DNA from 2 places in the Mesorhizobium sp. WSM4819 genome. Region 2 is predicted to be linked to the other one. Evidence: predicted binding sites of a transcription regulator. Region 2 holds the regulator's gene; the other holds the start of a gene.

Region 1 (5,892 bases), on a different contig from region 2:
TGAGGACGGAGCGAGCAAGCCGTGAAACAGGCGGTGGCGAACAGGCTCCGCCGTTAGAGCGTTTCCGTTCGCCGCCCGCTGATCGAGAAAAAGGGAGGATATTATGACAAAGGTAGCACTCGTCACCGGTGGGTCGCGCGGCATTGGCGCCGCGATCTCGATCGGCCTGAAAACCGCCGGCTATCAGGTCGCCGCGAACTACGCCGGCAATGACGAAGCGGCGCAGAAATTCAAGGCAGAGACCGGCATCCCCGTCTACAAATGGTCGGTCGCCGACTACGATGCCTGCGCCGCCGGCATCAAGCAGATCGAGGCCGATCTCGGCCCGGTTTCCGTTCTGGTCAACAATGCCGGCATCACCCGCGACGCCATGTTCCACAAGATGACGCGCGAGCAGTGGAAAGAGGTCGTCGACACCAATCTTTCCGGCGTCTTCAACATGACGCACCCACTGTGGGTCGGCATGCGCGACCGCAAGTTCGGCCGCGTCATCACCATCTCCTCGATCAATGGCCAGAAAGGCCAGACCGGCCAGGTCAATTATTCGGCGTCGAAGGCCGGCGATATCGGCTTCACCAAGGCGCTCGCCCAGGAAGGGGCGCGGGTCGGCATCACCGTCAATGTCATCTGCCCCGGCTACATCGCCACCGAGATGGTCAGGGCGATGGACGAGAAGGTGCTCAATGAGCGCGTCATCCCGCAGATCCCGGTCGGCCGCCTCGGCGAGCCGGAAGAGATCGCACGCTGCGTCGTCTTCCTCGCTTCCGACGATGCCGGCTTCATCACCGGCTCGACCATTTCAGCCAATGGCGGCCAATATATCACCTGAGGCGTCGGCCTGTTGCTGTTGCACGGGTCTAACCACCCACACGGCCGAGTTCGAGGCCGGGATCCGGATTATTCCGGCTGTCAGGCGACACGCTTCAGCCCTGGTTCGGCTGCCGGCTTGGTCTGGGCGACTGGACCCGGCTGGCGCGAAGGTGGCGGCAGGCGGGCAAGCGACGCCCGGCTGAGGCCCGACAGTTTCAAGGCGATGCGACGCTTCAGAAACGGAGTGAGGTTCAGCGCTGAAAGCACGAGATTGCGGACGAACCGCTTCACCGAATTGCGGGAAAGCGCCATCTCGGTCATCGTGCCCGCCAGTTCAAGCACCTCCTGGGCCGCCGGGCGGCGCAGCGTTTCGTAGAGGTCGAGCGCGGTTTCCGGGCGCACGCCCTTCACCACGTCGCCAAGCAACTGGCCAAGCACGACCGCGTCGATGATGCCGGTGTTCATGCCTTGCCCTCCCGCCGGGCTGTGCACGTGCGCGGCATCGCCGATAAGGAACAGCCGGTCCTTGCGGTACGTGCGGACCAGGCGGTGATGCACGCGAAAACGCGAGCTCCACGCCAGGGCGAGCACCCGGGTTCTTTTCTTGGTCGGACCACGGCTGTCGAGCAGCGCCTGGATGTCGGTGACCGCGGGGTTTTCCGGTGCCTCATCCATTGTCGCGACGACCCGATACGAACCGTCCGGGAGCGGCGCCACCACCACCAGCCCGGCCGGGGCAAAGAACAGCGACACTTCCGTCGGCCCAACCGGCCAGTCGAGACGAACATCGGCAAGTACGAACGAAGCGTCATAGGCGGCGCCGTCGAACTCGATGCCGGTCGACCTGCGCACCAGGCTGTGCAAGCCGTCGGCACCAACGACATAGCGTGCCGATATCAGTCTCTCGCGGCCGTTCTCGATCACCGTCACGCGTGCGCCGTCAGCGTCCTGAACGACTGCCTTGGCCTCGACCGAGCGATGAATCACGCCGCCCATGGCTGCGATCCGTTCGGCGAACACCTGCTCGGTCAGGTTTTGAGGCAGCATCATCAGATAGGGATGCCTCGACGGAAGCTTGCTGAAATCGAGCTTGAGCAGCGCCCGATTGCGGTCGCGGATGGTAAAATTCTGCAGTTTTAGGGCAAGTTCGCTCAGCCGCTGCGTGACGCCGAGAGGCTCCAGCGTTTCCAGCGTCTGCGCGTGGATGACGCCAGCCCGCGAGGTCTGAAGGCCCTCAGCCAGCCTGTCGATCAGGACATGATCGACACCGGCCTGGTGCAGCACGATGGACAGCGCCATGCCGGTCGGGCCGGCGCCAATGATCAGGACTTCCGTGGTTTCGGGCAGCATTTCTCTCTCCATTTGTCAACGATCGTTGACTTTCTAGTTGAAGCCATTGCATTTGTCAACAACCGTTGGCATACGGATTTCATGACCGAGAATCAGCCGAAGAAACCCAGCAAGTCGGACCGCACGCGCGCCCAAATCCTCGAGGCCGCGAGGCTCCTGTTCGCCGAGCACGGCTATGACGGCGCCTCCATCCGCGACGTCGCGGCGCATGCCTCGATCGATCCGGCGATGGTGATCCGCTATTTCCACAGCAAGGACGAGCTGTTCGCCAGGGCGGCGGTCGTCGACCTGCAATTGCCGGCACTGCGGGCGATCGACCGAAACACAATCGGTGAAACGCTGATCAGGCGTTTTCTCGAAATCTGGGAAGGCCCGGCCAGCGGTCCTGGCATGGCAATTCTGCTGCGTTCGGCGACGTCGAACGAATTCGCCGCCGAAAAGCTGCGTGACGTATTTGGCCACCAGGTCAGGCCGGTGATTGCGGCGGTCGCTGATCCCGCCGACGCTGGTCGACGTGCCGGGCTCGTTTCGAGCCAGTTGCTGGGTTTGGCGATGTGCCGATACCTGCTGCGGCTTCCGCCCGTCGTCGCCCTGTCCCACGACGAAATTATCCAGAACGTCAGCCCTACCTTGCAGCGCTATGCCGTGGGAGAGGCTTGAGCCAATCCGTTCTGCATTGCTCGCAGTCTGGTGCAGCGACTGCGCCGACCGATGGACGTGACGCCGATTTGTGCCGAAGCGGCACGCAAAAATTAACGGCGGCCGTGCAGCCTGTGCAAAACCCTGTTAACGGCGTGTGGATAACAGGTGGAAAACCTGTTCACGACACAACATATTGGGGTGAACAAACCGGGAAACATGCGCCAGCGCCGATTCGTAGCCGTTTCGTTCCGGCTTTGAGCGCAGTGTTAAACGACAACGGCTGAAAACATCCCAAATGGTTAAGGCGCGTTAGGAAAGAATTAATAATTTCAGAACGTTGGATGACGCCGGCCGACCTGCGTCGATCGTTCAGCGGCAAAGGTTAACGGCGACGTCAGCCCTGCATGAAACGGGCCAGTTCGGCGATTCAGCATGTGGTGAGACTCGCCGGCGAAAAATCCAGATGTAGCCGTGAACAAACCCTGAATCTGCGCGAGTCAGCGATTCGTAGCCGATTCGTTCCAGACTCGTTCCAACTGTTAAATCGAAACGGCGAAACGGATTGTCGACGCCGACGGAAGGCTTCGAGCTGCCATCGGAATATTCTGCTTTCGCTTCGCGCCCGAAATCCCTATGTGTCGGCTGTCACCCGCGCCACCACGGGGCGCGCTCCCGACAACGAGAGGCAGAGAGCCTTAATTTCCAGGTCGATGAACATCCAGCCGAAACACACTGAGCCACTGATCCTGTCAGGCCGCGACGTGACCGCTGTGCTCGGGCCGACCAACACCGGCAAGACCCATCTCGCCATCGAGCGGATGGTGGCGCATGAAAGCGGCATTATCGGCCTGCCGCTCAGGCTGCTCGCCCGCGAGGTCTACTCGCGCGTCTGCGAAAAAGTCGGCGCTCACAAGGTGGCCCTCATCACCGGCGAGGAGAAAATCCAGCCCGACGGCGCCAGATATTCGGTCTGCACCGTGGAAGCCATGCCGCGCGAGACCGACGCCGCCTTCGTTGCCGTCGACGAGGTCCAACTGGCCGGCGACCTCGAGCGCGGCCACATCTTCACCGACCGCATCCTGCATCTGCGCGGCCGCCAGGAGACGCTGCTGCTCGGCGCAGCGACCATGCACGGCATCCTCCAGCGTCTGCTGAAGGGGGTGTCGGTGGTGACGCGGCCGCGGCTGTCGCATCTCGCCTATGCCGGCTCGAAGAAGCTCACCCGCCTGCCGCGACGTACGGCGATCGTCGCCTTCTCCGCCGACGAGGTCTATGCCATCGCCGAACTGATCCGCCGCCAGCAGGGCGGTGCGGCAGTCGTGCTCGGCGCGCTATCGCCGCGCACTCGCAACGCGCAGGTGGAGCTGTTCCAGTCGGGTGATGTCGATTATCTGATTGCCACCGATGCGATCGGCATGGGCCTCAACCTCGATCTCGATCATGTCGCCTTCGCCCAGAACCGCAAGTTCGACGGCTACCAGTATCGCAACCTGACGGCGGCCGAGCTCGGCCAGATCGCCGGTCGCGCCGGCCGCCACTTGCGCGACGGAACTTTTGGCGTCACCGGCCAGGTCGATCCACTGGACGAGGAACTGGTCAAGAAGATCGAAGCGCATGATTTCGACCCGGTGAAGGTGCTGCAATGGCGCACCGCGCGTTTCGATTTCGCCAACCTCGACGCGCTGAAGCGCTCGATCGAGACCAACGCGCCGGTTGAAGGCCTGACGCGCGCGCTGCCGGCGGTCGATGCGCAGGCGCTCGAGCATCTGTCCCGCGACGAGGACATCCGGGCGCTTGCCACCGACGCCAGGCGCGTGGCGCTGTTGTGGGAGGCCTGCGCCCTTCCCGATTACAGGAAGATCGCCCCGGCTCAGCATGCCGACCTGATCGCCTCGATCTACATGGACCTTGCCAGGCATGGCCATGTCGATGAGAATTACATGGCCGAGCAGGTGCGCCGCGCCGACACCACCGAGGGCGACATCGACACGCTGTCGCACCGGATCGCCCAGATCCGCACCTGGACTTTCGTTTCCAACCGGCCCGGCTGGCTGGCCGATCAGGCACACTGGCAGGAAAAGACGCGCGAAATCGAAGACAGATTGTCGGATGCGCTGCATGAGCGGTTGACGAAACGCTTCGTAGACCGCAGGACTTCCGTCCTCATGCGGCGCCTTAGAGAAAATACCATGCCTGAAGCCGAAATCAGTCCAACTGGAACCGTCCTCGTCGAAGGCCATCATGTCGGCGAGTTGCAGGGGTTCCGCTTCACCGCGGACCAAAGCGCCGGCGGCGAGGACGCCAAGGCGGTGCGCACAGCAGCCCAGAAGGCGCTTGCAGCCGAATTCGAGGCGCGGGCCGAACGCTTCGGCGCCTCGGCCAATGGCGACATCGCGCTCGGCTCCGATGGCACCCTGCGCTGGATCGGCGCGCCGATCGGCACGCTGGTCGCAGGCGACGAGCCGCTGAAGCCGCGCCTGGTGCTGCTGGCCGACGAGCAGCTCACCGGTCCCGCCCGCGACAAGGTCGCGGCGCGCGCCGAGCGCTTCGTCAATTTCCAGATCGAGTCGCTGCTGAAGCCGCTGGTCGACCTCAAGAACGCCGAGCAGATCACCGGCATCGGCCGCGGCATCGCCTTCCAGCTCGTCGAGAATTTCGGCCTCATCAACCGCCGCGACATCGCCGAGGAGATGAAGTCGCTCGACCAGGAGGGCCGCGCCGCCCTGCGCCGGCTCGGCGTGCGCTTCGGCGCCTACCACGTCTTCGTGCCGGCGCTGATCAAGCCGGCCCCGGCCGGACTGGTGACGCTGTTGTGGGCGCTGCAGAACGACGGCAAGGACAAGCCTGGCTTTGGCGACGTGGTTCACGCGCTGGCCTCCGGCCGCACCTCGGTGGTCATCGATCCCACCTTCGACAAGACCTTTTACAAGCTGGCCGGCTACCGCAATCTCGGCCGTCGCGCGGTGCGCGTCGACATCCTCGAACGGCTGGCCGATCTGATCCGGCCCGCAACCAACTGGAAGCCGGGCCTCGGCCAGCGCCCCGACGGCGCCTATGACGGTCAGTCCTTCATGATGACGCCGCCGATGA
Region 2 (5,892 bases):
ACGTTGAAGGCACTGGGCGCCGACCACGCCTGGGTCGCCCATGGCGACGGCTATGACGAGATCACCACCACCGGCGAAACCCAGGTCGCCGAACTGGTCGGCGGCGAGATCCGCAGCTTTACGCTGACCCCGGAAGCGGTCGGGCTGAAGCGGCATACCAAGGACGAATTGCGCGGCGGCGATGCCGCCTACAACGCCCAGGCGCTGCGCGACATGCTGGGCGGCGCTGCCGGTGCCTTTCGCGATACGGTGCTGATGAACGCCGGCGCCGGACTGGTGGTGGCGGGAAAGGCGACGACGCTTGCCGATGGCATGGCGACGGCGGCGCAAGCCATCGACAGCGGCCGCGCGCTGAAGGTGCTTGACCGGCTGGTCGAGATTTCGAACGGATAGCGCCGTGTCTGATATCCTGCGCAAGATCGGAGCCTACAAGCGCGACGAGATCGCGGCGGCGAAGGCGCGGGTGCCGCTTGCCGAAATCAAGGCGCAGGCCAAGGATGCCGACGCACCACGCGGCTTTCTCTCGGCCCTTGAAGCCAAACGCAAATCCGGCAGTTTCGCGCTGATCGCCGAGATCAAGAAGGCGAGCCCGTCCAAGGGCCTGATCCGCGCCGATTTCGATCCGCCGGCGCTGGCCACGGCCTATGCCAAAGGTGGGGCTGCCTGCCTCTCGGTGCTGACCGATGCGCCGTCTTTCCAGGGGGCGCCTGAATTCCTCACCGATGCGCGCAGCGCCGTGACATTGCCGGCTTTGCGCAAGGATTTTCTGTTCGAGCCCTATCAGGTGTTCGAGGCCCGTGCGTGGGGCGCGGACGCCATCCTGATCATCATGGCGAGCGTCGATGACGCCGTGGCCAGGGAACTCGAAACGACGGCGTTCGAGCTCGGCATGGATGCGCTGGTCGAGGTGCATGACGAGGCCGAGACGGAACGCGCGCTGAAACTGTCGTCGCGGCTGATCGGCATCAACAACCGCAATCTGCGGACGTTCGAAACCAGCATCGAGACATCGGAGCGGCTCGCGGCTATGGTGCCGGCCGACCGACTGCTGGTCAGCGAGAGCGGTATTTTCTCGCACCAGGACTGCCGCAGGCTGGAACGGAGCGACATTGGCACTTTCCTCGTCGGCGAGAGCCTGATGCGGCAACAGGACGTGGCCACTGCGACGCACCTGCTTTTGACGGGCAAGGCGCCCGCCAATGCATCTGCCCGAAAATCGGAATCGATGTTCGGAGAGCATGATGCATAGATACAAAGCGTCAGAGTGTACTTTGTGCGTCCAAACGGACGCACGTCGCTCCAGGGTGACCTGACGATGTCGGCCGCCCTCACCCATCTTGGCGCGGAAGGCGAAGCCAATATGGTCGATGTCGGCGACAAGGCGGAGACGACCCGCACGGCAATCGCCGAAGGTCTTGTCTCGATGCGGCCCGAAACGCTGAAAATGATTCTCGACGGCGATGCCAAGAAGGGCGACGTGCTGGGCACGGCGCGCATCGCCGGCATCATGGCGGCCAAGAGGACGCATGAGCTGATCCCGCTCTGCCATCCGCTGCTGTTGACCAAGGTATCGGTAGACATCGAACCTGACGCGACGCTGCCCGGCCTGAAGGTCACGGCGCTGGCCCGCGTCACCGGCAAGACCGGCGTCGAGATGGAAGCGCTGACCGCCGTCTCGGTCGCCTGCCTGACCATCTATGATATGGCCAAGGCGGTCGATCGCGGCATGGCGATCTCCGGCATCAGGCTGGTGGAAAAGACCGGCGGCAAATCCGGCGACTACAAGGCGGATGCCCAGAGGGCAGGCCAATAATGGCGCTGCTTGCGGTCGCCGAGGCGCTCGAGCACCTGCTTGCGGATGCTGCGCCCTTGCAGGCTGAAAGCGTCGCCCTGATGGATGCCGCCGACCGCGTGCTGGCGGAGCCGCTCATGGCGCTCCGCACCCAGCCGCCATTCAACGCGTCGGCCATGGACGGCTATGCCGTGCGGGCCGACGATGTCGCGTCCGTGCCCGCGAGACTTTCGGTGATCGGCATGGCGCCGGCCGGACGAGGCTTTGCCGGAACAGTCGGCCCAGCGCAGGCCGTGCGCATCTTCACCGGCGCGCCGCTTCCCGCAGGCGCCGACACCATCGTCATCCAGGAGAATGTCCGCGACCTCGGTGGCGGCATGGTCGAAGTGACCGCGCCGACGGTTGAAGGCCGCAACATCCGCCGCCTCGGGCTCGATTTCTCGAAGGGCGACGCGCTGCTGGAGAAAGGCCGCCTGCTAGATCCGGCGGCATTGTCGCTGGCGGCGTCGGCCAACCACCAGCAGGTCCGCGTGGTGAAACGGCCGCTGGTCGCCATCATCGCCACCGGCGACGAATTGCTGCCGCCGGGCAGCGACCTTGGCCCCGACCAGATCATCTCCTCCAATGCCTATGGCGTCGCCGCCGCGGCCCGCTCGGTCGGCGCCAGCGCACTCGATCTCGGCATCGCCCCCGACCGCAAGGAGGCGATCGCCGCGCTGGTGACAAAAGCCGTCGACGCAGGCGCGGACGTCATCGTCACGCTGGGCGGCGCCTCGGTCGGCGACCATGACCTCGTCCATGACGTGCTGACCGGCGAAGGCATGGCGCTTGATTTCTGGAAAATCGCCATGCGGCCCGGCAAGCCACTGATGTTCGGGCGGCTGGGCGCCATCCGCTGCATCGGCCTGCCCGGCAATCCGGTGGCCAGCCTGGTCTGCTCGCAGCTCTTTCTGAAGCCGCTGCTGGCGCGGCTCGGCGGCCGCGCCTTCCGCCAGGACATGCGTCAGGCGCGGCTCGGCGCCGCCATGCCGGCCAACGATCTCAGGCAGGACTATGTACGCGCGGAGGTGGAGGAAGAAGCTGGCACGCTTGAGGCAACGCCGTTCAGTATCCAGGATTCCTCGATGCTCAGAATGCTGGCCGACGCCAACGGACTGATCGTGCGCGAGCCATTCGCTCCCGCAGCCGCAGCGGGCGCCGCCTGCAGCGTGCTGATGCTACGCTGAACAAAACGTCAACACATTCATTAAACTTTAAATGGTTGCGGAACACAACTGGAACAGATAGTGTTTGTTCTGGGTTTGTTTTTCTGATTCTGTTGGGGGTCGCGATGCTGACACGCAAACAACATGAACTGCTGATGTTCATTCACGAACGGCTGAAGGAAAGCGGCATTCCGCCCTCGTTCGACGAGATGAAGGAAGCGCTCGACCTCGCCTCCAAATCAGGGATCCACCGGCTGATCACGGCGCTGGAGGAACGCGGTTTCATTCGCCGCCTGCCCAACCGCGCCCGCGCGCTGGAGGTGCTGCGCCTGCCCGATTCGATCGCGCCGGGCCTCAATGCGGCGCGCAAATTCTCGCCGAGCGTCATTCAAGGCTCCCTTGGGCAGGGCGGCCTCGGACGCCAGATCAAGCCGGCGCCGTCGCGCATGCGTGCGGCCGGCAATGACGACGACGTCGTTGCCACCGTCTCCATACCGGTGATGGGCCGCATCGCTGCCGGTGTGCCGATCGACGCCATCCAGCACCAGACGCATTCGATCTCGGTGCCACCGGACATGATCACCGGCGGCACGCACTACGCGCTGGAGGTCAAGGGTGATTCGATGATCGAGGCCGGCATCTTCGACGGCGACACGGTCATCATCCGCAACGCTGACACCGCCCAGCCTGGCGAGATCATTGTCGCTCTGGTCGACGAGGAGGAGGCGACGCTGAAACGATTCCGCCGCAAAGGTGCCTCGATCGCACTGGAAGCCGCCAATCCGGCCTACGAGACGCGCATCTTCGGGCCGGACCGGGTCAAGGTGCAGGGCAAGCTCGTCGGACTGATCCGGCGTTACTGAAGAGCAGGCTTCTTGGGTTTCTCGGCCCTGCGGTATGGCGGCAGGCCCCTCGCCTCGCGCGAAAATCGCCGCTGCTCATGCCAGGGCCTGTATGGCTGTCTGACGGCAAAACGGATTTCTGCGCGCGTCGTCGCCGATAGCGGATCGAAGAAGACGGCGGCACTGCCCATGCGAGCGAGCTGCCGTTTGGTGACGACGAGAACCAGCGGGTTGCGGCAGGGTTTGTAATAGGCTGTGGCGTCGTCGATGATGATCAAATCCGCAAAGGCACAGGCCGGCCGCGCGGTTTTCCGGTCGTCGGCGAGCGCAATGAGCGCGCCGGACGGATGCCGGGCCAGGCACAGGCCGGCAGTGCAGGTGAAAGGCGTTCCCGGCGGCAGGTCGGCCGGGTCGGCGATGTCGAACTGCACATCTCCTTTTTCGAATGTCTCCGGCTCGACGATCGTTGTTGAAACCAGCGCATGTTTCCAGTTGTCGGTGGTGAATTCGTTCGAACGCATCCGGTTGACGGCAAGTTCGCCGCCGCCGATCGGCAGCGCCACCAGATGGGCATCCTCCGAAATCAGCACGTCGGGGGTGCGCGTCTCGGAAATCGTCAGCAGGCCGGCGAGCGCAAAGGGAAGTGCGGCAAGCCGCAGCCATGTCGTCGCCATCGTGGCGATGACCAGGGCGACCGTCACCAGCAGGACCGATTGCAACGAAATCAGGCCGACTGCATCGACCGGCGAACGCTCCGATATCCATCCCGAAATTGCGATCATCGCCGTCAGGCCCTTGCCCATCATATAGAGGAAAGGGCCGTCGAGGCCGAAAGGCATTGCCAAGGCGCTGAGGACGGCCAGGAACATGACGATCGTGACGATCGGCATGACGGCCAGATTGGCGAACAGGCTGAGCGGCGAGACGCGCTGGAAGTGCCAGATGGCGAACAGCGCGGTGGCGCTGCCGGCAATGATGGAGGTCATTGCGATGGTGCCTGCCCCAGCGACGAGCTTGCGCGTGACGAAAGCGACCGGTGACCGTCGCCGTTGCGGCGCCGTGGCCTTGTCGGCACGATAGTCGGACCAACCGGCATAGGCGCCCACGAGAGCCGCAGTCGCGGCGAAGGACATCTGGAAGCTTGCGCCGACCACCTCATGCGGCGACACGACGATGACGACGATGGCCGAAATCGCCAGGTTGCGCATGGTGAGTGCCGCCCGGTCGAACAGCATGGCGACAAGCATTACCGCCAGCATGATGAAGCTGCGTTCAGCCGCGACCACGATACCGGAAAAGATCAGATAGGCAGCGATGGAGACGAGTGCGGCAGCAGCCGCATATTTCTTGACCGGCCGGCGCGACGAAAAGTTGGGAAACAGCGCAAAGGCGCCGCGCAGCAATCCCATGACGGTGCCGGCGACAAGCGCCATGTGCAGGCCGGAAATGGAGATGATGTGGTAGATGCCGGTGCGCCGCATCGATTCGTTTATCTCTTCGGGGATGCCGGCACGCACGCCGACGATCAGCGCAGCGGCAATCTCCCCCTCGGCACCACCGATGCTGTTCCTGATATGGTCGGCTATGGTTTCGCGCGCCTTCTCGATCGACGAAGAAAGGCGTGCGGTTAACGGTGCATCTTCGGAGACAACGATCTTTGGACTGCCGAGGAAAAAGCCACTGGCACCGATACCGGCGAAATAGCTGTCGAAGGAGAAGTCAAAGCTGTCCGGTCTGACCGGGCCAGTCGGAGGCAGAAGCCTCACATAGCCGGTTGCCACCGAGCCTGCGGTCATCTCAGCGGGAATCTTGCGTGCCGATACCCTGACACGTTCGGGCGCATAACGCAGTGTCGGCCGGGCGGTCGACATCACGTCGATGGTCAGCCTGATCCGGCCGTTCGCCATCTGGTCGAGCCTGACGACACGGCCGGTCAGCCGGGTCTGGATTTCCGAACCGAGCATCTTCGTTCCGGCGCGCCAGGTTTCCACCTTGGCGGCGAGCACACCAAGCGCGCACAGCAACGCTGCCATGAAGCACAGATGCGTTTTGC

Evidence for each region. The regulator LexA, encoded in region 2, represses DNA repair genes until DNA is damaged. The targets are predictions, from matches to a motif close to TGTTCNNNNTGTGTTCNG.
Region 1: a site for LexA is predicted at 3,320-3,337, ahead of AC0L18_RS11335 (helicase-related protein). Genes of this name have one in related genera too.

Annotation. Positions count from the first base shown of each region.
Region 1 is NZ_JBVVQO010000009.1:167,728-173,619, reverse strand. It holds gene phbB (acetoacetyl-CoA reductase) at 104-829, shown strand; gene AC0L18_RS11345 (FAD-dependent oxidoreductase) at 910-2,160, opposite strand; gene AC0L18_RS11340 (TetR/AcrR family transcriptional regulator) at 2,242-2,820, shown strand; gene AC0L18_RS11335 (helicase-related protein) at 3,513-5,892, shown strand, end outside.
Region 2 is NZ_JBVVQO010000001.1:99,581-105,472, forward strand. It holds gene trpD (anthranilate phosphoribosyltransferase) at 1-393, shown strand, start outside; gene trpC (indole-3-glycerol phosphate synthase TrpC) at 398-1,249, shown strand; gene moaC (cyclic pyranopterin monophosphate synthase MoaC) at 1,316-1,813, shown strand; gene AC0L18_RS00460 (molybdopterin molybdotransferase MoeA) at 1,813-3,018, shown strand; gene lexA (transcriptional repressor LexA) at 3,123-3,860, shown strand; gene AC0L18_RS00470 (ComEC/Rec2 family competence protein) at 3,854-5,892, opposite strand, start outside.